DNA from 4 places in the Amycolatopsis sp. 195334CR genome. Region 3 is predicted to be linked to each of the others. Evidence: riboswitches for the same ligand, from Rfam matches in the RefSeq annotation. Region 3 holds a riboswitch; each other region holds the start of a gene.

Region 1 (7,819 bases), on a different contig from region 3:
CGTCCGGTGGTCCGGTGGCGTTCTCCGGGTATTCGCAGGGCGGCGGGGGAGCGGCGTGGGCCGGGGAACTGGCGCCGTCGTACGCCCCCGAACTGGACGTAGTCGGCATCACCGCGGGCGGTACCCCGGCCGATCTGACCGCCGTTTCGCAGTTCCTGGACGGCAGCATCGGGTTCGGCTTCCTGCTGCTGTCGGCGCTGGGGCTGGACGCCGCCTACCCCGAACTGGACCTGCCCGACTACCTCAACGCCAAGGGCCGCGAGCTGTACGAGACCCAGCAGGGCGCCTGCGTGGACGCGGTGTTCGGGTACGCGTTCGGGCACATCGCGGACTACACGACGTCGAACCCGCTGGCCGAACCGGACTGGCAGGCGCGGCTGGCGGAGAACGAGCTCGGCACGCGGGCGCCGGAGGCGCCGATCTACCTGTTCCACGGGCTCGGCGACGAGATCATCCCGCTGGCGCAGGCCCAGGAGCTGCGCTCGCGGTACTGCGCGGCCGGGGTCGACGTGCAGTGGGCGACGTTCCTCGGCGAGCACGTCACGACGCTGGTGTTCTCGGCGCCGGACGTGCTCGGTTACCTCGGCGACCGGTTCGCCGGGAAGCCGGTGAAGAGCAACTGCTAACCGCGGCGGCGGGGCTTCCCCCGTCTGGGCGCCCCGCGCTGCTGGGGTTTCTTCGGCGGCTGGGCCTTGGGCTTCGGCTTGGCCTTGGGCTTCGCGGGTTCCGGCTGGCGGCCGCGGGTGCTGTTCACCGTGCGGCCGCGCACGATCCCGATGAACTGCTCCATCAGGTCCGTGGTCTCCTCCTCCAGCCACGACAGCGCCACCTGCGACTCCGGGGCGTCGGTCAGCGGCCGGTAGGTGAGGTCGCGGCGGTGGTGCAGGCGGGCCAGGGACTGCGGCACGACGAGCAGGCCGACGCCCGCGGCAACCAGCTCGACGGCGTCGCCGGTGGTGGCGGGCCGGTGGAGCGCGAGTTCTCCCGGCGGCTGTTCCCAGCCGAGGGTGTAGTCGAGCGGGTGCAGCAGCACGTCGTCGGCGAGGTCCACGGTGGACACCTCGTCGGCGGCGGCGATCAGGTGGTCCTTGGGCACCACGACCACGGTGTTCTCGGTGTACAGCGGGATCGCGTGCAGACCGGTCCGGTCGATCGGCAGGCGCAGCAGGGCCGCGTCGGCGCCGCGGTCGCGGATCTTCGCCTCGGCCTCGCCCGGCGGGACCTGGAGCAGGTGCAGCGGCACCCGCGGCAGGCGTTCCGACCAGATCCGCGCCCACTTGCCCGGCGTCACACCCGGCACGTACGCGAGGCTGAAGGATTCGGTCACGGCGGCCAGATTACCGGGCGTGATCGGGCTGGTTACCCTGGAGGGCATGACGTCGCACAAGACCTCCCAGACGATGAAGCCGGCGACCGCGGCGAAGAAGCTGGGCGTGTACCTCGAGGCCACCCCGGCCCGGTTCCAGGAGGGTGTCGTCTCGCGCGACGAGCTGAACGCGCTGCAGGCGGACCCGCCGGAGTGGCTGCGCGACCTCCGCCGGAACGGCCCGCACCCGCGGCAGGTCGCGGCCGCGAAGCTGGGCATCTCGATCGGCGGCCTGGCGCGGGCCGGGCTGACCGACCCGCTGACCACCGAGCAGATCGACACGCTCAAGGCGGAGAACCCGGAGTGGCTGGAGCGGGAACGCGCCACGCAGGCGGAGGTGCGGAAGGAAGCCGCCCGCCTGAAGGAGAAGTCCGACCGGAACTGAGGTCGAATGCTATGAGTGGGGCATTACTTGCGTTGAATGCAAGTAATGCCCCACTCATAGCATTGGGCCGGTGGGGTCAGACGCTGCGCAGGACCGAGACGACCACGCCCAGGATCACCGCGCGGTCCCCGTCGATCACCTCGTAGGCCGGGTTCCGCGGCTCCAGGTACACGTGCCCGTTCCGCCGCCGGTACACCTTCACCGTCGCCTCCTCGTCGATCATGGCGGCGACGATCTGCCCCGAGTGCGCCTCGTGCTGCTGGCGCACCACCACGGTGTCGCCGTCGCAGATGGCGGCGTCGATCATCGAGTCCCCGCGCACCTGCAGCCCGAACACGGTGCCGCGCCCGGCGAACTGCCGCGGCAGCGTGAGCACGTCGTCCACGTGCTCCTCCGCCGAGATCGGGGTGCCCGCCGCGATGTGCCCGACCACCGGCACGCTCACCGAATCCCCGTCCGCCCGCTGCGACGCGGAACCACGCAGGAACAGGCGCACGTCGATCGGCCGCGACACGGTGGCGCCCCGCCGGAGGAAGCCCTTCTCCTCCAGCGCCGCCAGGTGCTTCGACACCGAGGACGAGGACCGCAGGCCGACCGCTTCGCCGAGTTCGCGGGTGCTGGGCGAGTACCCGTGCCGGTTCACCCAGTCCTGGATGGTGACCAGGATCCGTTGCTGGCGCTCGGGCAGGGCCGAGGCGTCCAGGTGATCCAGCTCGTCGAACTCGTGGTAGGCGGTCATCCGCGCATGGTACCGGCCCTCCACAGTGGACTCAGTGGACGGTCCGCGTGGCCTCGTACCAGTTCTCGCCGACCGGCTCGCCCGCGAGGTTCCAGCTCCACGAGACCACCGGCGTGATCGGCAGGTAGTGCCCGGGCCCGACCGTGCCGACCCGCTCCTGCGGCACCCCGGCCCGCCCGTACACCCGGATTCCCCTGGCCACGAACGGGTCCATCGAGACCAGGTCGTCGACCACCAGCGCCACCCGGTCCTGCCCGGCGGCCACGTTGCGGAACTTCCGCGTGTGCACCACCGTGGCGCCACCACCGACCCAGAACCCGGCGCCGTCGAACTCGAACGCCACCGGCACCACGTCCGGCTGCCCTTCCGCCGAGACGGTGGACAGCCGGGCCAGCGGCTGCGAGCGCAGGTACGCGATCTCTTCTTCGCTGAAGGCCATGGACGGGGACTCCTTTCGTGTGGATGGTCACTGCCTACACGAACGGAGCCCCCCGCGGATCGACAATCAGCCTGCCGGGCGAACCGCGAAATCGTCGAAGGACGCCGCCGCGCCGAACACCCGGACGCCGTTCGCGCCGGTGGGGTGGGTGCCGTCGGTGACCCGCAGCTTCGGCGTGCTCAGGTCGTCGACGTAGACCTCGATGACCGGCCCGGTCGCGGTGACGCGCAGGTGGCGGGCCTGGCCGATGGCCCCGGCCAGCGGCGCCGACGCCAGTTCGGTCCACGAGTTGCCGGCGCGCCCGAGCACCACGCGGCCGGACGCGCTGATCCCGGCGTAGTACCCGGCGTAGCTGTCGGTGCCCACCGCGGCCTTCGTCGCCCGGAACACCACCCCCGCGTCGCCGCGGCTGGAGGTGAGCCGCACCTTCGTGTCCTGCGTGAAGTCGGCGAAGTTGGTGTCCAGCAACGCTTTCCCGCCCGCCGACCGGTCGGCCCGCAGCTGCCCGGCGCGAGCGGTCCACTGCCCGCCGTAGGTCTTCCACCCGAACGTGTTGCCGTCGGCGAAGTTGTCCTCGACCTTCATGGTGATCCGCGCGATGGTGCCGTCGGGGTGGAAGTTCATCCGGTCGTAGGCGAGCTGCCGGTGGTTCCCGTCGGTCTCGCTGAGCGGACGGCGGTGGTAGACGATGTACCAGATGTCGGTGCCGGGCACGTTGATCACGGAGTTGTGCCCGGACCCGCGCGCGACCGCCGGGTCCTGCGCGAGCACCTTGTCGAGCTTGGTGAACGGCCCGGTCGGCGAGTCGGCCATGGCGTAGGAGACCGAGTAGTTCGGCCCGGTCCAGCCGCCCTCGGACCACATCAGGTAGTACTTGCCGCCGCGCTTGAACATCTGCGAACCCTCGACGTACTCCGGGTTCGGGGTGATCTCGCGGTAGGTGGTGCCGTCGTCGAAGGTGCCGAGGCTGGTCATGTCGGCGTTGAGCTTGACCACGTTGGCGTGCCCCCAGCCGCCGTAGTACATGTACGCCTGACCGTCGTCGTCGATGAAGACGTCCTGGTCGATCGGCTGGGCGCCGTTGTGGAAGCGGTCGATCAGCGGTTTGCCCAGCGCGTCGCGGTACGGGCCCTCCGGCCGGTCGGAGACGGCCACGCCGATGCCGCCGAGTTCGTTGTCGCTCTGGATGTCGTTCGCGGCGAAGTACAGGAAGTACTTGCCGTCGCGCTCGATCGGGGCCGGCGCCCAGACCGCCTTCTCCGCCCACGAGACGTTCTCGGTGGTCAGCACGTTCGGGTGCTTGGTCCAGTGCACGAGGTCCTTGGACGAGAACGCGTCGAGATGGGTCTGCTCGGCGTAGACACGCGAGGTGGTCGGGAAGACCCAATAGGTGTTGTCGTAGATCGCCACGTCCGGATCGGCGTACCAGCCGTCGACGAACGGGTTGCCCGCTTCGGCGGTGCCGTAGTCGGGGACGGCGGGTGCGGCCGGCGCCACTCCCGGATTGGTCACCGTACTGAACACGAGCAGGGCGGCCAGCGCCCCGGTGGCGAGTCTTCTCGGGAGAGCGGTCATCTTCGGCAGCTCCTGCACGCTATTCAACAACAACGAACATCTTCGGAAAAGATTGCACGACATCGGACAGGCTGGTCAAGCGTCCACCAGGGGGCCGCGTGATAGCGTGCGCTCGCCAGTCGTAGGGAATCCGGTGTGAATCCGGAGCTGACGCGCAGCGGTGAGCGGCGACGGGCAGGACAGTGGCCACTGGACTCCGGTCCGGGAAGGCGTTCTGCTCGGACGACCCCGAGTCCGAAGACCTGCTGGCACCCCGGCGCCGCCGGGGTCGTTGACCGACCGGGCTCCGCGTTCGAGCCCTCGACGCAGGGATTTCCGTGCCGAAAATCCGTTCTCCCCACCTGCTGCTCGCCGCGGCGCTGTGCCTCAGCGCCTGCGGGACCGACCCCGCGCCGCAAGCTCAGGCCACGACGACCGTGGAAAACTGTGGTCACCAGGTGCCGGTGGGCAAGCCGCCCGAGCGCGCGGTCGCGCTGAACCAGGGCAGCGCCGAGATCATGCTCGCGCTGGGCCTGGCCGACCGGATGGCGGGCACCGCCACCTGGACCGACCCGGTGCTGCCCGCGCTGGCCGCCGACAACGCGAAGGTGCCGCGCCTGGCGGAGAACAACCCGTCCTTCGAGGCCGTGCTGGCCACCGAACCGGACTTCGTCGCGGCCTCGTTCGTCTCCACGCTCGGCGAGGGCGGGGTGGCCACGCGCGAGCAGTTCGAGCAGCTGGGTGTGCCGACCTACGTCTCGCCCACCGACTGCCTCAAGGACAACACCGCCGGCGGTGACGGCGTGCGGACCGAGACGCTGACCATGGACGTGGTCTACACCGAGATCCGGCAGCTGGCCGCGGTGTTCGGCGTCGGGCCACGCGGTGAGCAGCTGGTGAGCGAGTTGCAGGGCCGGATGCAGCGCGCGTCGACGCGGGCCGGTGGGACCAGCGTGCTGTACTGGTTCGCCAACGCCGAATCGCCGTACCTGGCCGGGTGCTGCGGCGCGCCCGGCGTGATCACCACCGCGCTCGGGCTGAAGAACGTCTTCGACGACACCCGCGCGGAATGGCCGCAGATCAACTGGGAGACGGTGGCCGAGCGGAATCCGCGGGTGATCGTGCTCGGTGACCTCACCCGGCGTTCGCAGACCGCGGAGAACGGGGAAGCGAAGATCGCCTTCCTCGAGTCCCATCCGGTCACCAAGGACCTCGACGCGGTGAAGAACAAGCGGTACGTGCTGCTCAGCGGTCAGGCGATGAACCCGTCGCTGCGGACCGTGGACGGGACCGAGCAGGTCGGCGAGGCGCTGCGGAAGTTCGGCCTGGCGTGAGGCGGCCGCCGCCGACCGGGCCGCAGGTCGCCTGGTTCTGCGTGCTGGGCCTCGGCCTGCTCGTGGTGTCGATCGCGGTGGCCATCACCATCGGCCCGGCCGGGATCGGCATCGGCGAGGTCTATTCGACCGTGCTGGCCCACCTCGGCCTCGGCGAGCCGGTGCTCGCCCCGCTGCGGGACGGCATCGTCTGGCACCTGCGGCTCCCGCGGGCGCTGCTCGCGGCGGTGTGCGGGGCCGGGCTCGCGGTGTGCGGCGTGGTGATGCAGTCGCTGCTGCGCAACCCGCTGGCCGAGCCGTTCGTGCTGGGCGTGTCCTCGGGTGCGTCGACCGGCGCGGTGCTGGTGGTCGTGCTCGGTGTGGGCGGGGGCGTGATCTCCTTGTCCGCCGGGGCTTTCGCCGGTGCCGCGGTGTCGTTCGCCGCGGTGCTGGTGCTGAGCCGCATCGTCGGTGGCAGCACCGACCGGGTGGTGCTGTCCGGGGTCGCGGCGATGCAGTTGTTCTCCGCGCTCACCTCGTTCATCGTGCTCACCGCCGCCGACGCGGAAACCACGCGCGGGGTGTTGTTCTGGCTGCTCGGCTCGTTCGCCAGTGCCTCGTGGACCGAGGTCGCGGTGTGCGCGGCGGTGCTGGCCGTGTCGCTGGCCGTCTGCTTCGGGCACGCCCGCGCGCTGGACGTGTTCGCGCTCGGGCAGGACACCGCGGCCGCGCTGGGGGTGGCGGTCGGGCGCATCCGGATCGTGCTGTTGTGCGCCACCGCGTTGCTGACCGCCGCGCTGGTCAGCTCGGTCGGCGCGGTGGGCTTCGTCGGGCTGGTGCTGCCGCACGCGGTGCGGGCGCTGACCGGGCCGGGGCACAGCCGCCTGCTGCCGGTCACCGCGGTGGCCGGGGCGGTGTTCCTGGTCTGGGTGGACACCCTGGCCCGCACCGCGCTCGACCCGCAGGAGGTGCCGGTCGGCGTGGTGACCTCGATCATCGGCGTGCCGGCGTTCGTGGTCATCCTGTACCGGACCGCCCGGCCCCGCGAGCGGGTGGGTCAGTAGAACCTCAAGCACGCGCGGCGGTCACCGAGACCGTGGTGAACCGCATGCTGAAGCCGCCGCCGAGCTCGTCGATCGCGGCGCCGACCTCGTCCAGCACCACGGCGAGCCGGTCGGGCGGCAGCTGGGTCAGCGCGCCGGTGGTGGGCAACTGGTCGAGCCATTCCGCCCGGGTGTAGTACCGGTCCCACGTGTAGCGCGCCTGCGACGGCTCGCCGAACCCGCCCGCGGCCCGGATGCCTTCGGCGGCGCGGTCGAGCATCGGCTGGTAACCGACCTTGGCCACCTGGCTGAAGTCGAACGGGTGGCCGGGATTGACGCGCTCATAGGCTTTCGCGAAGGCCGCGCCGATTTCGTCGGGTGGCAGGAACACGTGCCAGAACGCGGACAGCGTGCCGTGGGGTCGCAGCACCCGCGCCGCCTTGGCCGCGCCGGCCACCGGATCGACCCAGTGCCAGGCCTGCCCGGCGACAACCGCGTCGAACCGGCGGTCGCCGGGTTCCCAGTCCTCGAACTTCGCCACCTCCACCTCGATCCCGGTGCGGCGGGCGAACCGGGCCATCCGCTCGTCCGGTTCGACACCGAGCACGGTGCACCCGGCGGCCTGGAGTTGGCGTGCCGCGATCCCGGTGCCGCAGCCGACGTCGAGGAGGTCGGTGCCCGGGCTGGCTTCGACGATGGCCTCGATGAGCGGGGCGGGATAACTGGGACGCGCGCGGTCGTAGCGCTCGGCGTCGACGCCGAAGGACTCGCCTATAGTGGGCATGTGCCCACCCTAGTGGGCAAGTGCCCACTCGTCCACCGAGGAGACCGATGCCGACCGGAGTCGCGCTGCGCGAGGTGCGGGCGCAGCTGTTCGCCGCCGCCGACCGAGTCCTGCGCCGGGACGGGCCGAGCGGGCTGACCAGCCGCGCGGTCACCGCCGAGGCAGGCTGCGCGAAGGGGGTGCTGCACCGGCACTT
Region 2 (7,819 bases), on a different contig from region 3:
GTCCATCGCCGACGCCAGCATCAGCGACCGGTCCATCGCGTCCTCGAGCACCGGGATGATGATCCCCTTCAACGCCCTCATGCCCTTCTGGCGACCGGCTCGCAACCGCCGCGCGCGCCGCACCCGCAGCACGCTCTCGGCCAGCTGCGGCGCCACCGACAACGCCACGGTGACCGCGGTGCCGACCTCGTACAGCGCCCCGGGAACCGCCTTGAGCAGGCGTTTCGGGTTCGCCAGCGCGTTCGCCGCGCCCACGCAGAGCACCATGGTGGCCAGCCTCAGCCCGTCGTAGAAACCGCCGAGCAGCTCCTCGGCCGAGGTCGGGCCGAGCAGGGTGATCCCGGCGGCGATCGACGGCAGCGGGATCTCCGGCAGGTCGAACAGCACGTGCCCGCCGTCCTGCCCGCCGATCAGGATCCGGAACAGCACCCGCATCACCACGATGAACAACCCGATGTAGGCGTACAGCCGGAAGGCCAGCGCCCACGGCGCGTCGCTGCGGCGGTTGGCCACCACGAACCCGAGCACGGCGATGATCAGGCCGAGCAGGAACGGGTTGGTGGTGCGGCTGGCGGCGACCGCGAGCCCGAGGGCCCACAGCCACCACGCCGCCGGGTGGAGGTTCCTAGGAAGCACGTTTGCGACGGTAGGCGGTGACCCCCGCGGCTCCGCCGACCAGGAGCACCGCGGCGCCACCGAGCACCGCGCCCCACGGGAAGCCGGAGTCCCGCGTGGACGGCAACGCCTCGCCTCCGGTCCACGCGACGCCGCCCGGCGCGACCCCGCCGACCGGCGACGGGCTCGGAGGGGGTGTCGCGACCAGCGCGGGCGCGGAGGTCGGCGCGGCCGAACTGGTCGGCGCTTCCGAGGGTGGCGCTTCCGCGGGTGGTGGCACGGCTTCTTCCGGTGCGGGCGGCGCCGCCGGCACGCCGTCACGGCCCGGGATCGCGCCGTTCTGCTGCTCGGCGGGTGGCGGTGGCTCGACGGCCTGGTTGGGCCGGACCGGCCCGATCCGCGGGGCCGGGTTGTTCCCGGCGGACTTGTTCTTGGCGAACGACCAGCCTTCGAAGCTGCCCGGCGGCGGCTTCCGGTTCATCACGCCCAGCTGGCTGTAGGTCCAGCTGCCGCCGTTCGGCGCGTGCCAGTAGGCCCAGTACGCGGTGGCGGGCGGGGTGTCGATGCAGGCCTCGGTGTCCGCGCCCGGCTTGCCCTCGATCCGGCAGATGAAGCCCAGCCCCCAGCGCTGCACGCCGGTGAGTTCGAGGCCCGCGTTCTGCAACGCGGTCAGTCCGCTGGCCTGGCCACCGGGAGCGCAGCGGACGATCGTGTCCCCGCCGAGTTCCTGGAAGTCGACCACCACGGTGACCCCGGTGCCGTCGGGGCAGTAACCGGGCGAGCCCTTGCCGTGGTCGACGGCCGAGGCGGTGGCCAGCGGGGCCATCGACAGCACCAGCGCGGTCGAGGCGGCGATCCGGGCGAGTCTCATCGGGCGCTCCTCCGTCGTCCGGCGACCAGCAGGCCGACGCCCACGGCGATCAGCACCACACCGCCGACCAGGACCTCCGCGACCGGGGACCCGGTCTGCGCGAGCTTCTTCTGCTGCGTGCCGCCGGTGTGCTTCGGCGCCGCCGCCAGCCCCGGTGACGTGCTGCTCGTCGTGGTGCTCGGCTGACCCGACGAGGTGGAGGTGGGCGTCGAGGACGGCACCGAGGGCTCCGAGGGCTGACCAGGACCGGGGCCGGGGCCGGGGCCGGGGCCGGGGCCAGGGCCAGGACCGGGATCGGGGCCGGGGTCGGGGCCTGGACCGGACGGGGCGTGCGTGAGCGGCAGTTTCGCCAGCGCCAGCAGGGCCTGCGCGCCCGCGCGGCGCCACTGGTCCCGCTGCATGCCGGGGATCTTGCCGTCGACCGCGTTCGCCGCCGCGTCGTCGAGGCCCTCCTTGTTGTAGGCGAGTGCACCCACGTCCCCGGCGGCCTTCCCGGCGTTCTGCACGGTCAGCTGGTGGGTCACCACCCAGTCGGCGGCCCGGTTCGCGGCGGCGGTGTGGCCGGTGACGGCCAGCGCCTGGCCGACCAGTCCGGTGGAGTTGGTGTTCGAGCCGACGGTCGGGCCGGAACCGCCGAACGAGCCGTCGGCGCGCTGGGTCTGCGCCAGGTAGGCGGCGCCCTTGTCGGCCGCCGCCTTCGCGCCGGCCACGCCGTTCTTGTCCGCCTCCAGCAGCGCCTGCACCGCCATGCCGGTGGAGTCCGGGTCGATGGTCTTGTCGTCGGTGCAGGTCACCGCGTCACCACCGAAGTCACCGCCGAGGCGGAAACCACCGGCCGGGCACTGCTGCTTGACCAGGAAGCCGACCACCTCCGGCGGCACCCCACCGCTGCGGGCCAGGCCGATCACGCCGAGGGCCTGGTCGAAGGTGTTGGAGCCGTCGTTGCCGGTGTTCTTGCTGCGCAACTGGCCGTCGGGCGCGACCAGGTCGAGCGTGGCCTGGCGGAGGTCGCGGCCGGTGAAGTTCTTCGGATCGCGGCCCGCGGCCACCGCCGCGGCCAGCGTTTTGGCCGTCGCACCGGCGATCCAGGCGCTCTGGGTCTGGTCGATCGGGAAGGTGTAGAAGCCCGCGCCGTCCTTGTCGATCGCGTCGGCCACGCCCGCCGCCTGCGGTTGCCCGGTGGCGCGGAGCGCGAACAGGGCGTCGATGGTCAGGCCCCAGTCGGTGCCCATGAACCCGGGCAGCCGGTGGTCCACCAGCTCACCGGCCAGCCACTTCGCGGCGGCGGTCCCGGCGGCGGCGTGCGGGTTCACTTCGACGGCTGGTGCGGGCAGGGCGATCGCGGTGGCGATCCCGGCCACGCCGGTGATCCCGGCGAGCGCACGGACGGCGGCGCGCATGGAAGGGCCTCTCCCGGGACGCCCGGGACGCGTGCAGCGCGAAGCCACCAACACCCAGGACTCCGCCCGTAATCCTCGACAGTGGAGCCTTGCCTGCTCAGTGGGCATTCCGGCTCACGCCACGAGGCGATCACGGTTGCGGGTCAGCGCCGGATTCGCACCGGCTTCCCCCACACGAGCACTTGACACTAACCCACGGCGGTGGCGCCGGGGAAGCGTCAGGAAGAACGCTTGCGCCGGACGACGGTGACCACCGCGGCCCCGCCGACCAGGAGCACCGCGGCTCCGCCGAGCACCGCGCCCCACGGGAAACCGGCGTCCGGTTCGGCCTGCTGCGCCTGCCCGCCGGTCCAGGCGACCCCGTCCGGCGTGACCCCGGAGGTCCCGGCCTGCCGGACCGGCGCGATCCGCGGCGCCGGCGTGGTGTCCATGCTCTTGTCCTTGGCGAACGACCAGCCCTCGAAGCCGCCTGCCTGCGGCTTCGACTCCTGCACGCCGGCCTGGGCGAATCCCCAGCTCCCGCCGTCCGGCGCCTGCCAGTAGCTCCAGTACGCGGTGACCGGCGGGTAGTCGGCGCAGCCCTCGGCCTCGGGTCCCGGCTTGGCCTCGATCCGGCAGAGCGTGGCCAGACCCCAGCGCTGCGTGCCGGTGAGTTCGAAGCCCGCGTTCTGCAACGCGCTCAGGCCGCTGGCCTGCTCGCCGGGAGCGCAGCGGACGATCGTGTCCCCGCCGAGTTCGTGGAAGTCGACCACCACGGTGATCCCGTTGCCGCCGGGGCAGTACCCCGGGGTGCCTTTGCCCTGGTCCACGGCGGCGGCGGTGGTCACCGGGGAGAGGGCCGCGACGAGTGCCGCGACCGCGAGAACCGAGCGAAGGCGGCGCATGGGACAACCTTTCCGAGAGGGCACCAGACGTTAACCCACGACCGCGTAAGGCAGGATGTCCCCCGTGGATCAGCAGTTGCGGGTAGGTCTTGTCGGTGGCGGTCCCTGGGCGAAGACGGTGCACGCGCCGGGACTGGCCGAACACCCCGGCACCGATCTGACCGCGATCTGGACCCGGCGTCCCGAGGCCGCCCGTGAGCTGGCCGAAGCGCACTGCGCGACCGCCGTCGAAACCGTCGACGAGCTGCTCGACCAGGTGGACGCGGTCGCCTTCGCGGTACCGCCGTCCGTGCAGGCCGAGATCGCCACCCGGGCGGCGGCCGCGGGCAAGCACCTGATCCTGGAGAAGCCGATCGCCGCCGATCTCGCCACCGCGGAACGGCTCGCCGGGACCGTGGCCGAATCGGGCGTCGCCGCGCTGGTCATGTTCACCCTGCGGTACGCGATCCAGACCCAGGAGTGGCTGGCCGGGCTCAAGGAAGCGGGCGGCTGGGCCGGAGGCAGCGCGCGCTGGCTCTCCGGCGCGCTGCTGAACGAGACCTACCGCGATTCGGCGTGGCGGCACGAGAACGCGGGCGCGCTCGCCGACGTCGGACCGCACGCGTTCGACCTGCTCGACGCGGCGCTCGGGCCGATCACCGGGGTGCTCGCCGCGCACCGCACCGACGGCGACCTGTGGACTGTGCTGCTCGAACACGAAGGCGGCATCACCAGCACGGCGGTGCTCTCGCTGCGGTTGCCGATCCTGCCGACGGTGGTGGAACTGGCGGTGTTCGGCGAAAACGGGTTCCGCAGCGTGAACCAGCGGCCCGGCACCCCGCAGGACAGCTACACCGCCCTGCTCGACGACTTCGCCGCGCTCATCGCCAGCGGCACCCGCGACCACCCGTGCGACGTGCGGCGCGGGCTGCACATCCAGCGGGTGATCGACCAAGCCCTTCGGGTGGTTTCGAAGTAGCCCGGATCAGGCGCTACCCGGGGTCTTCCGCGCCGGGAAGAATTTCCGGACATGCGCTGGTTCAAGAGTTTCGCGACCGCGGTCGCCCTGCTCTCCGCGGTACTGGTGGTACCGCCGACGGCCTCGGCGTCGACCGATTCCCGCCTCACCGAGTGCTCCGCCACCTTCTTCCACGGTGACAAGCGCCTCGGCCCGCAACGCCTGCCGAAGGTGGGTGTGGTCGGCTGGCAGTTGCTGGGTTACCACCGCACCGGCCACCTGCCGGAGGAGCGGTTCCTCGCCGAGTACTACGACACCGGGGCGGGCAGCTGGCGGTACCCGCCGGCCGACGGCTACGTGATCGGCCCGGACGGCCAACCCGACCGCGAGGTCGGTGCGCTGGAACCGGGCGAGCGGATCGACCGCTACGGCAGTGAGTACGGCGGTTTCCTCGCGCCCAAGGGTTCGCACTACTCCACCCGGGCGATCCCGCCGCAGAACCTCGTCGGCGTCCCGGCCGAGCAGTGCAACTACCGCGCCTACCAGGTGCTGCGGGAGTTCTCCGTGTACGAGGGCCCGATCGCGCCGTGGTTCGCGCAGCCGGGCGGCGGGGAGCAGTACCAGCTCAACGGCGCGCTGGTGCCGGGCGCCCCGGCCCAGCTGAACGTGCTCTGGTTGGTGGACAACGGGTATCTCGCCCGCCTCTGAACAAAAAACGAGCGGGGCACCACCGCCCGGTGGGTGCCCCGCTCGCCGTCCTGGGGGTCAGGCGTCGATGCGCTCGTGCTCCGGCGTCTCCGCGGGCTTCCGCCGCAGCTTGCGCAGCAGCGGCCACGCCAGCAGCACCGCGATGATCGCGTAGACCACCACCGCCATCGGCGAGTTCACCAGTCCGGTCAGCTCACCGTCGGACAGCTGCAGCGCCCGCCGCATCTGCTGTTCCGCGCTCGGCCCGAGGATCACCCCGATCACCGCGGGCAGCACCGGCAGCCCGTAGCGCCGCATGGCGAACCCGATCAGCCCGATGATGAACAACAGCACCAGGTCGATCACCTCGCCGCCGACCGCGTAGGCGCCGACGCTGGCGAAGAACAGGATGCCCGCGTACAGGTACGGCCGCGGGATACGCAGCAGCTTCGCCCACACCGGTGCCATCGGCAGGTTGATCACCAGCAGCAGCACCGTGCCCACGAAGAGGCTCGCGATCAGGCCCCACACCAGCGCCGACTCGCGTTCGAACAGCAGCGGGCCCGGCTGGATGCCGTACTGCTGGAACGCCGCCAGCATCACCGCGGCCACCGCCGTGGTCGGCAGGCCCAGCGTCAGCATGGACACCAGGGTCCCGGCGGCCGACGCGCTGGCCGTGGATTCGGGACCGGCGACGCCCTCGATGGCGCCCTTGCCGAACTCGTCCTTGTGCTTCGACAGCCGCTTTTCCGTCACGTAGGACAGGAAAGTCGGGATCTCCGCGCCACCGGCCGGGATCGCGCCGAACGGGAACCCGATCACCGGGCCGCGCAGCCACGGCTTCCAGGTCCGGCGGAGGTCCGCCTTGGACAGCCACGGCCGCCCGACCGGGATCGGCTTCGCCTGCTTCTGCCGCAGGTGCGCGGCCACCCACAGCGACTCGCCGACGGCGAACAGGCCGACCGCCACGATCACCACGTCGATGCCGTCGGACAGGTGCAGCGAACCGAAGGTCAGCCGCGACTGCCCGGTCATCTCGTCCAGCCCGACCAGGCCGATGGTCAGCCCGATCAGCAGGGAGGCGAAGCCGCGGATGCGGGACTTGCCGAGCACCGAGGTCACCGCGATGAACGCGAGCACCATGATGGCGAAGTAGTCCGGCGCGCCGATGTCCACCGCGAGCTTGGCCACCATCGGCGCCAGCAGCACCAGCGCGGTGGTGCCGATGATGCCGCCGATGAAGTGCCCGATCGCCGCCGCGGCCAGCGCCTGCGAGCCGCGGCCCTTGCGGGCCATGGGATTTCCTTCGATCGCGGCCACCACCGCCGCGCTCTCGCCCGGGGTGTTCAGCAGGATCGAGGTGGTCGAACCACCGAACATGCCGCCGTAGTAGATGCCGGCGAACATGATGAACGCCGCGGTCGGGTCGAGCCCGTAGGTCACCGGCAGCAGCAGCGCCACCGCCATCGCCGGGCCGATGCCCGGCAGCACGCCGATCGCGGTGCCGAGGATGACGCCGATCGCGGCGAAGAGCAGGTGCTGCGGGGTGAGCGCGGTGCCGAACCCGTCCAGCAGATTGGTCAGCGCGTCCATCACAGCACTCCCATCAGCGGGCCACCGGGCAGCGGCACCCCGAGCAGTTCGTTGAACGCCAGCCAGGTGATCACCGAGACCCCGGCCGCGATCAGCGGGTCGCGCACGAAGTTCCGGCTGCCCAGCGCGAAGGCCGCGCCCCAGAACATCAGCGCCGACGAGATCGGGAAGCCGACCGTGTCGATCAGCGCCGCGTTCAGCAGGAACGCCCCGGACAGCAGGAGCACCGTGCGCCAGTCGGTCGGCGCGTCGAGGTCGATGTCCTCACCGGCTTCGGCCTCGCCCTTGCCGCCGCGCAGCACGTTGACCGCGAGCAGCGCGGCGACCAGCACCAGTGCGGACCCGACCAGCACCGGCACCGCCTTCGGCCCGACCGGGCCGCGCTGGGTGAAGTCGGTCGGGATGCTCAGCGCGTCGGTCAGCACCAGCACGCCGGTGGCCAGCAGGAGCACGCAGATGCCCAGCTCGGAGTGCTCGCGCCACCAGCTCTGCTTCTCCGGCGGGCGCTCGTCCACCGGCTCGTTGTCCACTGTGGTCGTCATGCCAGCCCCAACTCCTTCAGCACCGAAGCCACGCGGTCGTTCTCCGCCTTGAGGAAGGCGCCGTACTCGTCCCCGGCGGAGAAGGCGTTGGTCCAGCCGTTGAGCCGAAGCGCGTCCTGCCACTGCTGCGTGTCCTGCAGCCTGGTGAACAGCGAGACCAGCTTTTCCTTGTCACCGTTGGAAATTCCCGGCGGTGCGACGATGCCGCGCCAGTTCGTGAAGCTGACGTCCACGCCGGACTCCTGCAGCGTCGGCGCGTCCAGGCCGGGCACCCGATTCGGGCTGGTCAC
Region 3 (7,819 bases):
ACCCCGGTCCGCTCGGCCGCCCGCCCGCACCTGGCTTCGGCGAGCTGGAACCTCAATCCGGACGGCCCGCTCGGCTTCCTCGACGGCCGCCGTCCCGGCCCGAGCGTGGCGCTGGCCGACTTCCGCCTCACGTTCGGCGAGTAGCCCCCCCGGGGCGGGTGATCACCGCCCTCCCGGACGAGGGATGCCCCGGTACCGCCTGGTGCCGGGGCATCACTCTGAGTGGCGTTCCGGATGCCGAACGGCCCAGCGCCGCGGGTGATCCGCACACTGTTCAACAACGGCCAAACCTCCCCTGAGCAGCAGCCGAGCACCAGCCCCTAACCTGCCTGGGGGAGGGTCGAGTTCAGCATTCGGGAACGCCGCGACACGCCACCCGTTGGGGCATGTGCGCGCCGACACCCCTACATGTAGTCTCTGGGCACCGAGAGCGCAGCAGCGACGGGAGACCGCTGTTCAGCTCCCTCGGCCAGACCTGCACCACCGCACAGCACACCGCCTCTCGAGACGGTGTGGGGAACCAACGCGCCCTTTTGGAGCCACGCATGTCACTGGACATCACCGAGACAACCCAGCGGCCACCGTCCGTCACGGACCAGACCGCCACCGTGCGCGTCATCCGCCGTGACGGCAGTGTGTCGCCGTTCGACGCGAACAAGATCTCGGTGGCGATGACCAAGGCGTTCCTCGCCGTCGAAGGTGACGACGCCGCCGCGTCCTCGCGCATCCACCACCTGGTCGCGGAGCTGACCGAGCAGGTCGAGCAGTCGCTGCTGCGCCACGCCGGCCCGGAGACCTCGCTGCACATCGAGCAGATCCAGGACCAGGTCGAGCTGATGCTGATGCGCGGCGAGCACCACAAGGTCGCCCGCGCCTACGTGCTGTACCGCGACGAGCGCGCCAAGGCCCGCGCCGCGGCCGCCGCCCCCGCGCGTGACGAGAACGTGCTGCACGTCAAGTCCGCCGACGGCGCGCTGCGCCCGCTGGACTGGGACCGCGTGGCCCACGTGGTCGGCGAGGCCGTGGCCGGGCTGTCCGACGTCAGCGCCGAGCCGGTGCTGGCCGAGACCCGCCGCAACCTCTACGACGGCATCTCCGCCGACGAGCTGGCGCTGGCCCAGATCATGGCCGCCCGCACGCTGGTCGAGCAGGAGCCGAACTACTCCTACGTCAGCGCCCGCCTGCTGGCCGACAAGCTGCGCGCCGAGGCGCTGAGCTACCTGGCCGGCCGCCCGCGCCAGGCCAGCCAGGACGAGATGGCCGAGGTCTACCCCGGCTACTTCCGCGACTACCTGCGCCGCGCGATCGAGCTGGAGCTGGTCAACAGCGAGCTGGCCTCGTTCGACCTGGACAGGATCACCGCCGCGCTGCGCCCCGAGCGCGACCTCGACTTCGGCTTCCTCGGCCTGCAGACGCTGTACGACCGCTACTTCCAGCACCACGACGGCACCCGGTTCGAGCTGCCGCAGGCGTTCTTCATGCGCGTGGCGATGGGCCTGGCCATCCGCGAGGACGACCGCGAAGCCCGCGCCATCGAGTTCTACGAGCTGCTCTCGTCGTTCCACTTCATGGCCTCGACGCCGACGCTGTTCAACTCGGGCACCACCCGCCCGCAGCTGTCCTCCTGCTTCCTCACCACGGTGGACGACGACCTGGACTCGATCTTCCAGGCGTACAAGAACAACGCGCTGCTGGCGAAGTACTCGGGCGGGCTGGGCAACGACTGGACCCCGGTCCGCGGCCTCGGCGCGCACATCAAGGGCACCAACGGGCAGTCGCAGGGCGTGGTCCCGTTCCTCAAGATCGCCAACGACACCGCGGTCGCGGTGAACCAGGGCGGCAAGCGCAAGGGCGCGGCGTGTGCCTACCTCGAGACCTGGCACGTGGACATCGAGGAGTTCCTCGACCTGCGCAAGAACACCGGTGACGACCGCCGCCGCACCCACGACATGAACACCGCGAACTGGGTGCCCGACGAGTTCCTCCGCCGGGTGGAGGCCAACGCGGGCTGGACCCTGTTCTCCCCCAACGAGGTCCCCGACCTGCACGACCTCTACGGCAACGCGTTCGCCGAGCGCTACCGCGAGTACGAGGCCGCCGCCGAGCGCGGTGAGATCAAGGTGTTCCGCAAGGTCCGCGCGGTCGAGCTGTGGCGCCGCATGCTGACCATGCTGTTCGAGACCGGGCACCCGTGGATCACCTTCAAGGACCCGTGCAACCTGCGCTCGCCGCAGCAGCACACCGGTGTCGTGCACTCGTCGAACCTGTGCACCGAGATCACCCTGAACACCAGTGCCGACGAGGTCGCGGTGTGCAACCTCGGCTCGGTCAACCTGCTCAAGCACGTCGGCCCGGACGGCCTGGACACCCAGCGCCTCGAGAAGACCGTGCGCACCGCGGTGCGGATGCTCGACAACGTGATCGACATCAACTTCTACACCATCCCCGAGGCACGCCGGTCCAACCTGCGCCACCGCCCGATCGGGCTGGGCCTGATGGGCTTCCAGGACGCGCTGTTCGAGCTGGGCCTGCCGCTGTCGTCCGAGGCCGCGGTGGAGTTCGCCGACCGCAGCATGGAGCACATCAGCTACTACGCCATCTCGGCCTCGACCGACCTGGCCGAGCAGCGCGGGCAGTACCAGACCTTCGAGGGTTCGCTGTGGAGCAAGGGCATCCTGCCGATCGACTCGATGCAGCTGCTGATCGACGCCCGCCGCGGTGACGCGCTGGACGTGGACACCTCCACCACGCTGGACTGGGAGCCGCTGCGCCAGCGCGTGCGCACCGTCGGCATGCGCAACTCCAACGTGATGGCGATCGCGCCGACCGCGACGATCTCCAACATCTGCGGGGTCGGGCAGTCCATCGAGCCGCTGTTCCAGAACCTCTTCGTCAAGTCGAACATGTCCGGTGACTTCACCGTGGTCAACCCGCACCTGGTGCGCTCGCTCAAGGAGCGGGGCCTGTGGGACGAGGTGATGGTGTCGGACCTGAAGTACTTCGACGGCAGCCTCGGCCAGATCGACCGCGTGCCGGACGACCTCAAGGCCCTCTACGCCACCGCGTTCGAGGTGGAGAGCAAGTGGCTGGTCGACGCGGCCTCGCGGCGGCAGAAGTGGATCGACCAGGCGCAGTCGCTGAACCTCTACATCGCCGCGCCGAGCGGGCGCAAGCTCGACGAGCTGTACCGCTACGCCTGGCACAAGGGCCTCAAGACCACGTACTACCTGCGGGCGCAGTCCGCGACGCACGTGGAGAAGAGCACCCTGCGCGGCACCGACGGCAAGCTGAACGCCGTCTCGGCCACGCCGGCCCCGGCACCCGCCGCCGCTCCTTCGCCCACCCCGGCCCCGGCCCCCTCGCCGTCGCCTTCCCCGTCGCCGTCGCCGTCGGCTTCCGTGCCCGCGGTGCCCCCGGCCCAGCCGGAGCCCAAGGAGATGCCGAAGGTGGAGGACGTCGACTTCGCCGCCACCGACGGCGCGGCCTGCCGGATCGACGACCCCGACTGCGAAGCCTGCCAGTAAGGAACCCCTGACGATGACCAACACCGAAGCACCGCTCACCGACGCCACCGGCCTAGGCGAGATCGAGCGCGGAGCCGAGCGCATCAGCGTCGACGACAAGCGCATGATCAACGCCCGCGCCGACGTCAACCAGCTGCTCCCGCTCAAGTACACCTGGGCGTGGGAGAAGTACCTGGCCGGCTGCAACAACCACTGGATGCCGACCGAGGTCGCCATGCAGGCCGACATCGCGCTGTGGAAGTCGCCCGACGGGCTGACCGAGGACGAGCGGCAGATGCTCAAGCGCAACCTCGGCTTCTTCGCCACCGCGGAGTCGCTGGTGGCGAACAACATCGTGCTCGCGGTCTACCGGCAGATCACCAACCCGGAGTGCCGCCAGTACCTGCTGCGCCAGGCCTTCGAGGAGGCCGTGCACACGCACACCTTCCAGTACATCTGCGAGAGCCTCGGCCTGGTCGAGGGCGAGCTGTTCAACATGTACCGCGAGGTGCCGTCGATCTCCGACAAGGACGCGTGGGCGCTGAAGTACACGCAGAACCTGGAGAACCCGGACTTCGAGACCGGGACCCCGGAGGCCGACCAGGCGTTCCTGCGCGACCTGGTGGCGTTCTACGTGATCTTCGAGGGCATGTGGTTCTACACCGGTTTCGCGCAGATCCTGTCGCTGGGCCGCCGGAACAAGATGGTCGGCATCGCCGAGCAGTACCAGTACATCCTGCGCGACGAGTCGATCCACCTGAACTTCGGCATCGACTGCATCAACCAGATCAAGATCGAGAACCCGCACCTGTGGACCGAGCAGTTCCAGGCGGAGATCCGGGGCATGCTGACCGAGGCGTGCGAGCTCGAGGTCGCCTACGCCCGGGACACCATGCCGCGCGGCATGCTCGGGCTGTCGGCCCAGCTGTGCGAGCAGTACATGCACTTCATCACCGACCGCCGCGCGCAGCAGATCGGCCTGGCGCCGATCTACGGCGAGAACGAGAACCCGTTCCCGTGGATGTCGGAGGCGATGGACCTGAAGAAGGAGAAGAACTTCTTCGAGACCCGCGTCATCGAGTACCAGAGCGGTGGCGCGCTCGACTGGGACTGATCCCGCCCGCTAGGCTCGGCCACGCCACTGGTTCCCCGGTGGCGTGGCCGAGCTTTTTTCGTGCCGCGTGCCGGGGAGGCAACAGGGAACCCGGTGCGAATCCGGGACTGCCCCGCAGCGGTAAGCGGGAACGAACGCTGTCACCGCGCAAGCGGTCAAGCACTGGGCACCGCCCGGGAAGCGACAGCCAGTAGGTCCGGCTCCCACGTTCTGGGAGCCCCGCCCGCGAGTCCGAATACCTGCCCGTGGTGCGCGCGCCGCCGGCGCGCGCGGGTCCGGGTCTCGCGGGAGGACACGGCCGAACCAGGTGTCGCCGGTTCGTGCTGTGCTGTGCCCTCCTTGCCGTCCCGGGCTCGTCGGACGAGCTCGCGAGGAGAGAGCTGTGGCAGAGCAGAACCGCCTGGGTTCGACCGTTCTCGGTTACCCGAGGATCGGTCCGGACCGGGAACTGAAGAAGGCCGTCGAGGGCTATTGGGCAGGCCGGATCGACGAGGCCGAACTCCGGAAGGTGGCGCGGGAACTGCGCCTGGACACCTGGCGCGGCCTGGCGAAGGCCGGGCTCGACACGATCCCGTCGAACACCTTCTCCTTCTACGACCAGGTGCTCGACACCACCGTGTTGTTCGGCGCGCTGCCGCGCCGGTTCACCGGCCTCGGCCTTTCGCCGGTCGACACCTACTTCGCCGCGGCGCGCGGGGTCCAGGAGGCACCCGCGCTGGAGATGACGAAGTGGTTCGACACGAACTACCACTACCTGGTGCCGGAACTGGGCCCGGACACCGAGTTCAGCGCAACCGGTGGCAAGCCGCTCGACGAGTACCGCGAGGCCAGGGCGATCGGCGTGGAAACGCGCCCGGTGCTCGTCGGCCCGGTGACCTACCTGCTGCTGGCGAAGGCGGCCGAGGGCGCGCCCGGCGGCTTCCGGCCGCTCGACCTGCTCCCGCGGCTGGTCACCGCGTACGCCCAGCTGCTCACCACGCTGCACGACGAAGGGGTCCAGTGGGTCCAGCTGGACGAACCGGCGTTCGCCGCCGACCGCGCCCCCGAGGAGCTGGAGGCGCTCCGGCAGGCGTACGCGGCGCTGGGCGGCTTGGCGCGTCGCCCGAAGCTGCTGGTCGCCGGGTACTTCGGCGCGCTGGGGGACGCGCTCGGCGTGCTCGCCCGCTCCCCCATCGAGGCGCTGGCCGTGGACCTGGTCACCGATCCGGCCGCGGTGCACGCCGTCGCGGCGGAAAGCGCGTTGCGGGACAAGGAAGTGCTGGCCGGCGTGGTGGACGGTCGCAACATCTGGCGGGTCGACGCCGACGCCGCGCTGGCGAAGGCCGCGACCCTGCTCGGCACCGCGGCCGCGGTCGGAGTGTCCACTTCGGCCTCCCTGCTGCACGTGCCCTACGACGCCGCTCGCGAGTCCGATGTGGACGGACGACTGCGTGGTTGGCTCGCTTTCGCCAAGCAGAAGGTCGAAGAGGTGGTGCTGCTCGGCCGGGCGCTCGCCGGTGAACCCGCCGACCTGACCTCGGCGCGCGCGGCCACTGCGGAGCGCGCGAACGCCGGTGACCTGCGTGACGACCGCGTGCGGGCCCGGCTCGCCGCGCTGAAGCCGGAGCACAGCCGCCGCGGTGACTACGCCCGGCGCGCGGCGGCGCAGGCCGAGGCGCTCGGCCTGCCCCCGCTGCCGAGCACCACGATCGGGTCGTTCCCGCAGACCGGTGACGTGCGCAAGGCACGCGCGGCGCTGCGGGCCGGGCGGATCGACGCGGCGGCCTACCGCGCCCAGATGCACGACGAGATCGAGAAGGTGGTGCGGCTGCAGGAAGATCTCGGCCTCGACGTGCTGGTGCACGGCGAGCCCGAGCGCAACGACATGGTGCAGTACTTCGCCGAGCAGCTCGCCGGGTTCGCGGCCACGGAGTTCGGCTGGGTGCAGTCCTACGGCTCGCGGTGCGTGCGGCCGCCGATCCTGTTCGGCGACGTGTCCCGCCCGGCGCCGATGACGGTGGACTGGGCGTCGTACGCGCAGTCGCTGACGGCGAAGCCGGTCAAGGGCATGCTGACCGGGCCGGTGACCATTCTCGCGTGGTCGTTCGTGCGCGACGACCAGCCGCTGGCGGACACCGCGCGGCAGGTCGCGCTGGCCATCCGCGACGAGGTGCACGACCTGGAGTCGGCGGGCATCCGGATCATCCAGGTCGACGAGCCCGCGTTGCGCGAACTGCTGCCGCTGCGGTCGGCGGAGCACGCGGCGTACTTCGGCTGGGCGGTGGAGTCGTTCCGGCTGGCCACCTCGGGCATCGCGGATTCGACGCAGATCCACACGCACATGTGCTACTCGGAGTTCGGGGACATCCTGCCCGCCATCGACGCGATCGACGCGGACGTCACCAGCATCGAGGCCGCGCGCTCGCGCATGGAGGTCCTCGACGGCCTCGGGGACTTCGCGCGCGGGGTCGGCCCCGGGGTGTACGACATCCACTCGCCGCGGGTGCCGGGCGTCGACGAGGTGACCGGCCTGCTGCGCACGGCGGTCGCCGCGGTCCCGGGTGAGCGGATCTGGGTGAACCCGGACTGCGGCCTGAAGACCCGGGGGTACGCCGAGGTCGAACCGGCGCTGCGGAACCTGGTCACCGCCGCGCGCCGCCTGCGCGCCGAACTCGCCACCGACTAGCCCCACGCCGTGAATGTGGCTTTCACGGCACTTGCCGCTGTGAAAGCCACAGTGATGATGGTGTGTATGGACGGGGGCTGCCCCGGGGCTTGGCCCGGAAAGCCACTGATGCCCTGGCCGGGGTTGTCTTGCGAATGATCTGCCGGTTCCGGGGTGGTCTCCGTTCGTGCACGTCACCAGGCCAGGGGATGTGACTTGATAGGAGCCTGTGCCACCAGGACACCCATCACTGTGCTGTCCACCCCTGCTGGCCCGGTACGTGCCCTCCCTGACCACTGAACACCACGGGACGGCAGAGACCAGGATGACTGATCAGCACACCGGCGTCGACACTGCCCAGCACACCGCGGTGATCGCCGGGGTCGATACCCATAAAGACACCCACACCGCCGCCGCGCTCGATCCTGTCGGCCGGGTACTGGGCACGCACACCTTCCCGGCCACCACCGCCGGCTACACCGCGCTGGGCACCTGGCTGGCCGGGTTCGGCACGGTGTCCGCGGCCGGGGTGGAGGGCACCGGTTCCTACGGCGCGGG
Region 4 (7,819 bases), on a different contig from region 3:
CGGGCGATGGACGTGCCGACGCTGGCGATCTTCTCCGGCCGCAGCGCCGTCCACGACTCCGCACTGGCCGCCGACCGGCTGCGGTCGTGGCTGCCGGAGTCCGAAGTGGAGGTCTGGCCCGAACTCGGCCACTACCTCACCGCGGCCGACCGCCACCGGGTGGCCGACCGCCTGCTCCGCTTCGTCGCCACCCGGCTCCCGGACCATCAGGCGTAGACGCCGGCGAGCCACGCCTCCCAGCTCTTCGTCTCCCCCGCGGTGTCGACGCCACCGAAGTGGTGCGCGGACACGGCCACCGGGTCACCCCAGGTGTTGCGGCCGAAGAACCGGTAGATCGCGTTCTCCGTGCGGATGCCGAGGAAGTACGGCGAGCGGTAGTCGACCTCGCCCTCGATGTGCCCAACCCCGGGCACGTCGACGGCGACCCGGTCCCCGACCGCGGCTTCGGACAGCCCCAGCTCGCGCACGAGCCGGTCGAAGGCGGCGGGATCGGTGGCACTCGACGCGGGCGCGTCCGCGGTCAGGTACTCGGCGGCCCGCCCGGCGAAGTGCTCGACGTAGGTCGCCATCGTGGCCTGGTACATCTCCGTGTGGTGCAGGCAGCCGTCGTAGAGGTTCTGCCAGTCCTCCTCGGGGAACGAACCGCGGTGCGTGTACCGCACGAACGACTTCCCGCCCGGCCGCGGCTCGATCACGTTGTCCAGCTCGTTGAACCAGTCGCCGCTCTCGACGCGGTTGGCGAAGTGCCTGCCGGGCTCCCACGCGGTGATCTTGGCGCCGGGCGCGATGTCGACCGCCCCGCCGAGCCGCGGTTCGCACGCGATCGGCCACAGCCAGCCCGCCGTCCCGGTGGTGATCGCGGCGAAGACCTGCTCCGGGGTGCCGTTGATCTCGCGCTCGTTGCGGACCTCGAACTCGCGGTTCATGGAAGCTCTCCTTTGTCGTTTTCGCTGGTAGAGCAAGAGTCTCACCGACAATTTTTATTGTCAAGACAATCACAGTTGTCGGTATCATGACTGTTGCTTCTGGTTGCGAGCAGAACCAGCTGTTGGACTTCTGATCGACGCGCGCCCAGGGTGGAAGGAGAGCGAAGGAAGAAGGAGCGAGATGACCTACCTGCACCCCGGTGAGCCCGGCTTCGAGGACGAGGCAGCCGGATTCCAGACCGCCTTCCGGCACGAGGCGAAGGTGATCGCCGCCGTGGAGAACGCGGAAGACGTCCGTGCCGCGGTGCGCCACGCCCGCGAGCGCGGCCTGCCCGTAGCGGTGCAGGCGACCGGGCACGGCCTCACCACCCCGGCCACCGGACTGCTGATCAGCACCCGCCGGATGCGCGGGGTCCGGGTCGATCCGGTCACCAGGACGGCCTGGGTGGAAGCGGGCGCGCGGTGGAAGGACGTGCTCGCCGAGACCCGCGAGCACGGGCTCGCGCCGCTTTCCGGCAGTGGCCCCGGCGTCGGCGCGGTGTCCTACTCACTCGGCGGCGGCGTCGGCCTGCTCGCACGGCGCTTCGGGTTCGCGGCCGACCACGTGCGGCGGGTCGAACTGGTCACCGAGGACGGCGACCTCGTCGAGGTGACCGCCGAGAGCGACCCCGACCTGTTCTGGGCGATCCGGGGCGGTCGCAGCGGGTTCGGGGTGGTCACCGGGCTGGAGTTGGCGTTGTTCCCGGTCGCCACCCTCTTCGGCGGCGGCCTGTACTTCGGCCCGGAGTCGCTGGCCGACGTGCTGCGCGGGTTCCGCGAGTGGACGGCCACCGTGCCGGAGGAACTGACGTCCTCGATCGGCATGGTGCCGATGCCGGACGTGCCGGGTGTCCCGGAACCGTTGCGCGGCAAGCACGTCGCGCATGTGCGGGTGGCCCACAGCGGCGACCCGGCCGAAGGTGAGCGGCTCGTCGCGCCGCTGCGCGAACTCGGGCCGCCGTTGATGGAGCGGTTCGGGGAGATCCCGTTCGCCGATGCGGCGCGCACGATCTTCAGCGAGCCGGACACCCCGCACGGCTACTACGGCGACACCGCGCTGTTGACCGACTTCCCCGCCGACACCACGGAACGCTTCCTCGAACTCGCCGGTCCGGACGCGCCGATCGGCCTGGTGACCGAGATCCGGCACCTCGGCGGTGCGTTGTCGCGACCGCCCGAGGTGCCGAACGCGGTCAGCCACCGCGAGGCGCGGTACCAGCTGATGGTGCTGTCCGGCCCGGGAGCCGCCGAGCACGCGGCCCAGGAGGAGGTGTTCGCCGAAGTCGAACCGTGGACGCTGGGCCGCGCGCTGAACTTCGCCTACGGGGACCGGCCCGCGGTGCGCGCCTTCCACTCCCCCGAGGTCGAGCGGCGCCTGGCCGAGCTCAGGACCCGGTGACCGGGAAGAGGTCGAGCAGCCACCGCTGCCAGGCGGCGGTGGTGGCGTCCCGGTTCGGCGCGGCGCCGTAGTAGTAGTGGATGGTGTTGACCATGCCACCGCTTTCCGCGCCGAGGCCCTGGAACCGGTGCAGCCCTTCGGGTGCGCGTACGCCGAACACGCCGCGCACCAGGTAGTCGACCTCGCCTTCGATCGGGGGCAGGCCGTCCGGGGTCAGCCGGACCCGGTCGCCGAGCGCGACGGCCGGGTCCACCCCGAGCGCGGTGCGGAACTTCGCCCACACCTCGTCCGGTTCCAGCGCCGTGGTCGACCCGGTGACCAGCGTGGTGGCCGGTAGCCCGCCGTAGTACCGGAAGTACTGCGCGAGGTTGTGGAAGAAGAGGTTCCAGCCGCGGTCGAAGCTGTCGTACTCGGCGGACCAGTCGTCGCCGTCGAAAAAACCGCTCTGCGTGAACCGGAGCACGGTCCCGCCGTTTTCCCGCCCTTCGACGAGGAATTCGAGCGCGCCGGGCGAATCCGCCGTGCCGTAGACGATCCGCTTGCCCTCTTCACGGGCAAGCACCTGGCCCGCCTGGGTGTTTCCGCCGCCGAAGTCGGCCTCGCCCTCCCCCTCGGGGCCGAGCTCGTGCGGGACGAACCAGATCGACATCCCGGGTCCACTGGAGATCGCCGCCCACACCTGGTCCGGGGTGGCGTCGAAGGAGATTTCCTTCTCCAGCCGCCGTTCCCGGCTCATCCGGGCTCGACGACCTGCATCAGCATGAGCAGGTTCCCGCAGGTGTCGTCGAAGATCGCGCTGATGCCACCCATGGTCGCCGCCGGCTCACCGCGGAACTCCACCCCGGCCTCGACCAGCCGCGCGTACTCCTTGTGGATGTCCTCGGAGAACAGCATGGTGAACGGCATGTTCGCCTGGTACAGCTCAGCCTGGTAGGTCCGCGCGAACTCGTACCCGGCCGGCTCCAGCAGGATCTCGAACCCGTCGGGCTCGTCGGGGTGGACCACGGTCAGCCAGCGCGCACCGCCCACGTCGATGTTGTGCTTGACCTGGAAGCCCAGCTTCTCCGTGTAGAACCGTTCCGCCCGCTCCTGGTCGTTGACCATGATGCTCATCAGCTGGGCCTTCATCACCACTCCGTTCCGCGTTCGTTCCCGAACGCGGCCCACGGTTCCACCGACAACTTAGATTGTCAAGACATGGCATCCTGTCGGTTGACGAGCACCTGGAGCTCGGTCACCCCGCGTTCCGGCGCTTCGTAGTCGAGGTAGACCTCGCGCGCGTGCCCGATCGAGGTGTACCCGTGCTCCTCGATCCAGAAGGCCAGCGTCTGGAAGGTGCGGTCGACCTCGTCCATCGTGCCGTGGTGCAGCACGGTCGCGGCGGTGCCGAGCGCGGGCAGGTCCACCACGTCGAAGTCGTACTCGCGGCCGCTTTCCAGTGCCACCGGCGCCGCGGTGTGCACCATCACCTGCTCCTCGCCGACCGGTTCGTAGTAGGCGATCGTGGGTGCGGCGATGCGGAGGCCCGCCTCGTCGAGGCGACGGCACAACTCGACGAACAGCGGTTGCACGACCGGGCCGATGTCGTGGGAGGCGTAGCTGGCGGCCACCCCGGAAAGCTCGGCGACGCGCAGCGGCGCGACGGATTTGAGGAGCACGTCCTCGGTGTTCATGTGGCCTTCGCGCTCGATGGTGCGCAGGCGCGCCTCGACGCGGTCGAGCCGGTCGGTGTCGGCGGAGATCTGCGCTTCGAGCTGAGCGCGTCGCAGGCGGAGCATGCCGCGCAGTTCTTCGGGGTTGAGCTTCTCCTCGATGATCTCGCGGACTTGCTCGAGCGTGAAACCCAGCTCCTTCAACGCGACCACGCGGTTGAGGTCGCGCAGCTGGGCCGCGTCGTAGTAGCGGTACCCGCTGGCCTCGTCCACGCGGACGGGCCGCAGCAGGCCGATGCTGTCGTAGTGCCGGAGCATGCGGACCGAAACCCGGCCGAGCCTGGCGAACTCCCCGATGGCGAACACGCCACAGCTTCACACGCCGGCCCCCCAGGCGCCACCTCCCGCTGCCCGTCCCCGACAAACGGACACCGGGAGGTGGCCGGACCCCGTGTGCTCCCTAGCGGACGATGCGGGCGATCAGCCCGGTCAGCACCAGCCAGAAGACGGCGGCGAGCCCGTAGTTGATCAGGACGCCGACCTGGTAGTTCTCCAGCTGGAACAAACCGGGGAAGAACAACGCCAGTGGCTCGGCGATGGCCCGCATGAATTCGACGAACGCGTTGGCCGCGTTGGCACCCAGCAGGATCATCAGGATGTAGATGACCTCGATGAGCGCGATCACTGCCCCGACGCCGGTGATAACTCGCGCGGCCGTCGAGCGGCCGCCGGATACTCGCAATCTGGACATGCTTAGGGGTTCCCCTCGGCGGACGGGTGAAACGCGGATCACCGTCGATTGCGCCATTCGAACACCGCTTTCCCGCCGAATGGCCGTATCTTGCGGAGATGGCCCGCCCCAGCGCGACTACGCAACGATATCTCTCGAACACCGCGCTGTACGCGGACCCCGCGCTGACCGAGAACCTCGACTACGCCAGGTGGTTCCGGCACGCCGGCGGCACCCCGGTGGTGCTGGCCCCGCACGGCGGCCAGATCGAGCCGGGCACCTCCCAGCTCTGCCGGGCCATCGCCCGGGCGTCCACATGCGACTACTGGCTGTTCGAAGGACTTCGCGGCGAACGACGGCTGCACGTGACCTCCAGCCGGTGCGACGATCCGGTGGCGCTGGCCCTGTGCGCGGGCACCGACCGGGCGCTGAGCCTGCACGGGTGCATCACGCTGCCCCGCGAGGGCGTGTTGATCGGCGGCCTGGACGCCGAATTCGGCGGCATCGTGCACGAGGAACTCACCGCCCGCGGCATCGAGACCCTCGACGCCGCCGAGTACCCGACGCTCGCCGGGCGGTCGCCGCGCAACATCGTCAACCGGACCCGCACCGGCATGGGGGTGCAGTTGGAGCTCCCGCTCGCCCTGCGCGACGCGATGCGCGGCGACTCGCCGCTAGCACAGTCCTTTGTGGACGGCGTGGTGGCGGCGCTGCGCCGGGTCTGGCGGGACGGGCGGTGCACCGGGTAACTTGCCAGAGCACGTTCCTCGATGGGGAAAGCCGGTGGGAATCCGGCGCTGACCCGCAACCGTGAGCCCGCGTTCCGCGCGGGCGAGTCGGACCGCCTGCCGGGGAACGGGCTCCGTCGAAACCGTCGTGGACTGCGGCTCGGGGCCTGCGCTGGCCCTTCCGGCACGCGTGGGTGACCGCGCCTGTCCGAAGGAGGATCCCTTGCGCACGAAGCTCTTCCGCGCCAGACCGGTGGCCGTGCTGGCCACCGCCGCCGCGCTGGCCGCCGGGTTGTGCACCCCGGCCGCGGCCACCGAGCAGCAGCAGACCGTCGCCCGCCACGGCGCGGGGTACCTGGCCCGCGCGATCACCGCGGGCGGTGGCAACCTCAGCGCCGACGTCACCAGCACCGCGTACGCCGTGCTCGGCCTGCACGCCGCCGGCGTCGGCCGCCAGGCCGCCCAGGACGGCGTCGCCTACCTCAGCACCCAGCTCGGCGAGCCGCTCAAGGGCGCCGACGGCCAGGACGACCCGGGCCGGGTCGCGTACGTGGTCCTCGCGGCGGTGGCGGGCAAGCAGAACCCGCGCCGATTCGGCGGGGAGAACCTGGTCGACCGGCTGCTCGCGACCCAGCGCGCCGACGGCCTGTTCGGCTCGGCCGCCCCGACCTACGACGGCGCGTTCCGGCAGGGCCTCGCGCTGACCGCGCTCAAGGCCGCGAAGGTGCCGTCCACCGATGCCAGGATCGCCGCGGCTACCACGTGGCTTACCGGCCAGCAGTGCGCGAACGGGCTCTGGCAGGCCTACCGCGCGGACACCGCGGTGCCGTGCGCGCCCGCCGATCCGGCGACCTTCTCCGGTCCCGACACCAACAGCACCGGCATGGCGGTGCAGGGCCTCGCCGCCTACGGCAAGCTGCCCGGCGCCAAGAAGGTGCTGGCCGCGTTGAACGCCGCCCGGTCCGCGGACGGTGGTTTCGCCTTCGTCGCCGCGCCGGGCCAGGCTTCCGACCCGAACTCGACCGCACTGGCGATCCAGGCGATCGTGGCCGCGGGTGGTCAGCCGGGCAACGCCTACGCCGCGCTCGCGAGCTTCCAGCTGGGCTGCACCGATCCGGCCGCCGACCGCGGCGCGTTCTTCTATCCCGGCAGCCGCGCGGTGAACCTGCTCGCGACCGTCCAGGCCGTCCCGGCCGCCGCGGGCAAGGCCTTCCCGCTGGCGCCGTCGACGCCGTCGGCCGCGGTGCCGGAGGTCCCGTGCGCGGTCTCGGCACAGCTCGCCGGCACGCCGGGCCCGTGCGCCGGAACGAGCGGCGTCACGGTGACCGTCGACTTCGCCGCTTTCGGTGGTGCGCAGGAAACCCGCTGTGCGCCCGGGGCGCAGGCCAGCGGGGTGGCCGCCCTGCAGAACGCCGGCTTCACCCCGACCGGCACCACCCGCTGGGGGCTGGCGTTCGTCTGCCGCATCAACGCCCTCCCGACGCCCGCGCAGGACCCCTGCGTGAACACCCCACCGGCGACCGCCTACTGGGCGTACTACCACGCGAACGCGGGCGCGACCGCGTGGACGTACAGCACCCAGGGCGCGTCCACGTACGTGCCGCCGCTGGGCAGCATCGAAGCGTGGGCCTTCGGCAACGGCGCCACCCCCACGCTGACCCCCACCCAAGTCCGCACCTCCTGACCCAACGCTAGGAATGGGGCATTACTTGCGTTGATTGCAAGTAATGCCCCACTCATAGCAATGGCTCCCGGGGCACCAGGTGGCCACCGATCACCAGGACGTCACCGCCGGTCAGCTTGACATCGAGCACCCGAGCACGGGTACTCTGAGTCGAGTATTTGACCCCGAGCACCCAGGACGAGGCAGGGCGATGGCCGCGCGTGGCAGGGCGAATCCGCTGGCTCTGGCGGTGCTGACGCTGCTCAGCGAGCGCCCGATGCACCCCTACGAAATGTCCGGCACGCTGCGCGAACGCCGCAAGGAAGACAGCATCAAGCTCAACTACGGCTCGCTGTACTCCGTGGTCGAGTCGCTGCGGAAGCGCGGGTTGATCGCGTCGCGCGAGACGGTGCGCGAGGGCAGGCGCCCGGAACGCACCGTCTACGAGATCACCGAGCCGGGCATCGCCGAGATGCACGACTGGCTGAGCGATCTGCTGGCCAACCCGGCCAAGGAGTTCGCCCAGTTCGAGGCCGCGCTGTCGCTGATGCCGGTGCTCGGCCCGGCCGAGGTCGTCCAGCTGCTCGAAGCCCGGCTGCGCACGCAGCTGCTGGCCAAGCAGCAGTACGACGCCATCGCGGCCAGCACCCCCGAAGGTTTTCCCCGGCTGTTCACCATCGAA

What was found. Region 3 has a riboswitch for cobalamin ahead of metE (5-methyltetrahydropteroyltriglutamate--homocysteine S-methyltransferase). Riboswitches for the same ligand answer to the same signal wherever they lie in the genome.
Region 1: another riboswitch for cobalamin. It lies ahead of JYK18_RS32805 (ABC transporter substrate-binding protein); the one in region 3 lies ahead of metE (5-methyltetrahydropteroyltriglutamate--homocysteine S-methyltransferase).
Region 2: another riboswitch for cobalamin. It lies ahead of JYK18_RS13530 (hypothetical protein); the one in region 3 lies ahead of metE (5-methyltetrahydropteroyltriglutamate--homocysteine S-methyltransferase).
Region 4: another riboswitch for cobalamin. It lies ahead of JYK18_RS02700 (terpene cyclase/mutase family protein); the one in region 3 lies ahead of metE (5-methyltetrahydropteroyltriglutamate--homocysteine S-methyltransferase).

Annotation. Positions count from the first base shown of each region.
Region 1 is NZ_JAFJMJ010000002.1:2,055,710-2,063,528, forward strand. Features, by position in the region: gene JYK18_RS32775 (lipase family protein) at 1-626, shown strand, start outside; gene JYK18_RS32780 (LysR substrate-binding domain-containing protein) at 623-1,375, opposite strand; gene JYK18_RS32785 (DUF5997 family protein) at 1,374-1,751, shown strand; gene lexA (transcriptional repressor LexA) at 1,828-2,490, opposite strand; gene JYK18_RS32795 (PPOX class F420-dependent oxidoreductase) at 2,522-2,929, opposite strand; gene JYK18_RS32800 (glycoside hydrolase family 43 protein) at 2,996-4,504, opposite strand; cobalamin riboswitch at 4,604-4,769, shown strand; gene JYK18_RS32805 (ABC transporter substrate-binding protein) at 4,822-5,817, shown strand; gene JYK18_RS32810 (iron ABC transporter permease) at 5,814-6,860, shown strand; gene JYK18_RS32815 (class I SAM-dependent methyltransferase) at 6,865-7,614, opposite strand; gene JYK18_RS32820 (TetR/AcrR family transcriptional regulator) at 7,671-7,819, shown strand, end outside.
Region 2 is NZ_JAFJMJ010000001.1:2,769,875-2,777,693, reverse strand. Features, by position in the region: gene JYK18_RS13540 (energy-coupling factor transporter transmembrane component T) at 1-636, opposite strand, end outside; gene JYK18_RS13535 (ABC transporter substrate-binding protein) at 626-1,486, opposite strand; gene JYK18_RS13530 (hypothetical protein) at 1,483-2,886, opposite strand; cobalamin riboswitch at 2,968-3,094, opposite strand; gene JYK18_RS13525 (hypothetical protein) at 3,105-3,770, opposite strand; gene JYK18_RS13520 (Gfo/Idh/MocA family protein) at 3,826-4,728, shown strand; gene JYK18_RS13515 (TNT domain-containing protein) at 4,780-5,415, shown strand; gene JYK18_RS13510 (tripartite tricarboxylate transporter permease) at 5,473-6,987, opposite strand; gene JYK18_RS13505 (tripartite tricarboxylate transporter TctB family protein) at 6,987-7,529, opposite strand; gene JYK18_RS13500 (tripartite tricarboxylate transporter substrate binding protein) at 7,526-7,819, opposite strand, start outside.
Region 3 is NZ_JAFJMJ010000003.1:194,563-202,381, forward strand. Features, by position in the region: gene JYK18_RS38020 (acetoacetate decarboxylase family protein) at 1-144, shown strand, start outside; gene JYK18_RS38025 (ribonucleoside-diphosphate reductase subunit alpha) at 546-3,524, shown strand; gene JYK18_RS38030 (ribonucleotide-diphosphate reductase subunit beta) at 3,538-4,617, shown strand; cobalamin riboswitch at 4,666-4,879, shown strand; gene metE (5-methyltetrahydropteroyltriglutamate--homocysteine S-methyltransferase) at 5,000-7,282, shown strand; gene JYK18_RS38040 (IS110 family transposase) at 7,587-7,819, shown strand, end outside.
Region 4 is NZ_JAFJMJ010000001.1:547,237-555,055, forward strand. Features, by position in the region: gene JYK18_RS02660 (alpha/beta fold hydrolase) at 1-216, shown strand, start outside; gene JYK18_RS02665 (SRPBCC domain-containing protein) at 207-926, opposite strand; gene JYK18_RS02670 (FAD-binding oxidoreductase) at 1,108-2,364, shown strand; gene JYK18_RS02675 (SRPBCC domain-containing protein) at 2,351-3,100, opposite strand; gene JYK18_RS02680 (VOC family protein) at 3,097-3,492, opposite strand; gene JYK18_RS02685 (MerR family transcriptional regulator) at 3,555-4,382, opposite strand; gene JYK18_RS02690 (hypothetical protein) at 4,477-4,767, opposite strand; gene JYK18_RS02695 (poly-gamma-glutamate hydrolase family protein) at 4,866-5,495, shown strand; cobalamin riboswitch at 5,490-5,610, shown strand; gene JYK18_RS02700 (terpene cyclase/mutase family protein) at 5,698-7,158, shown strand; gene JYK18_RS02705 (PadR family transcriptional regulator) at 7,349-7,819, shown strand, end outside.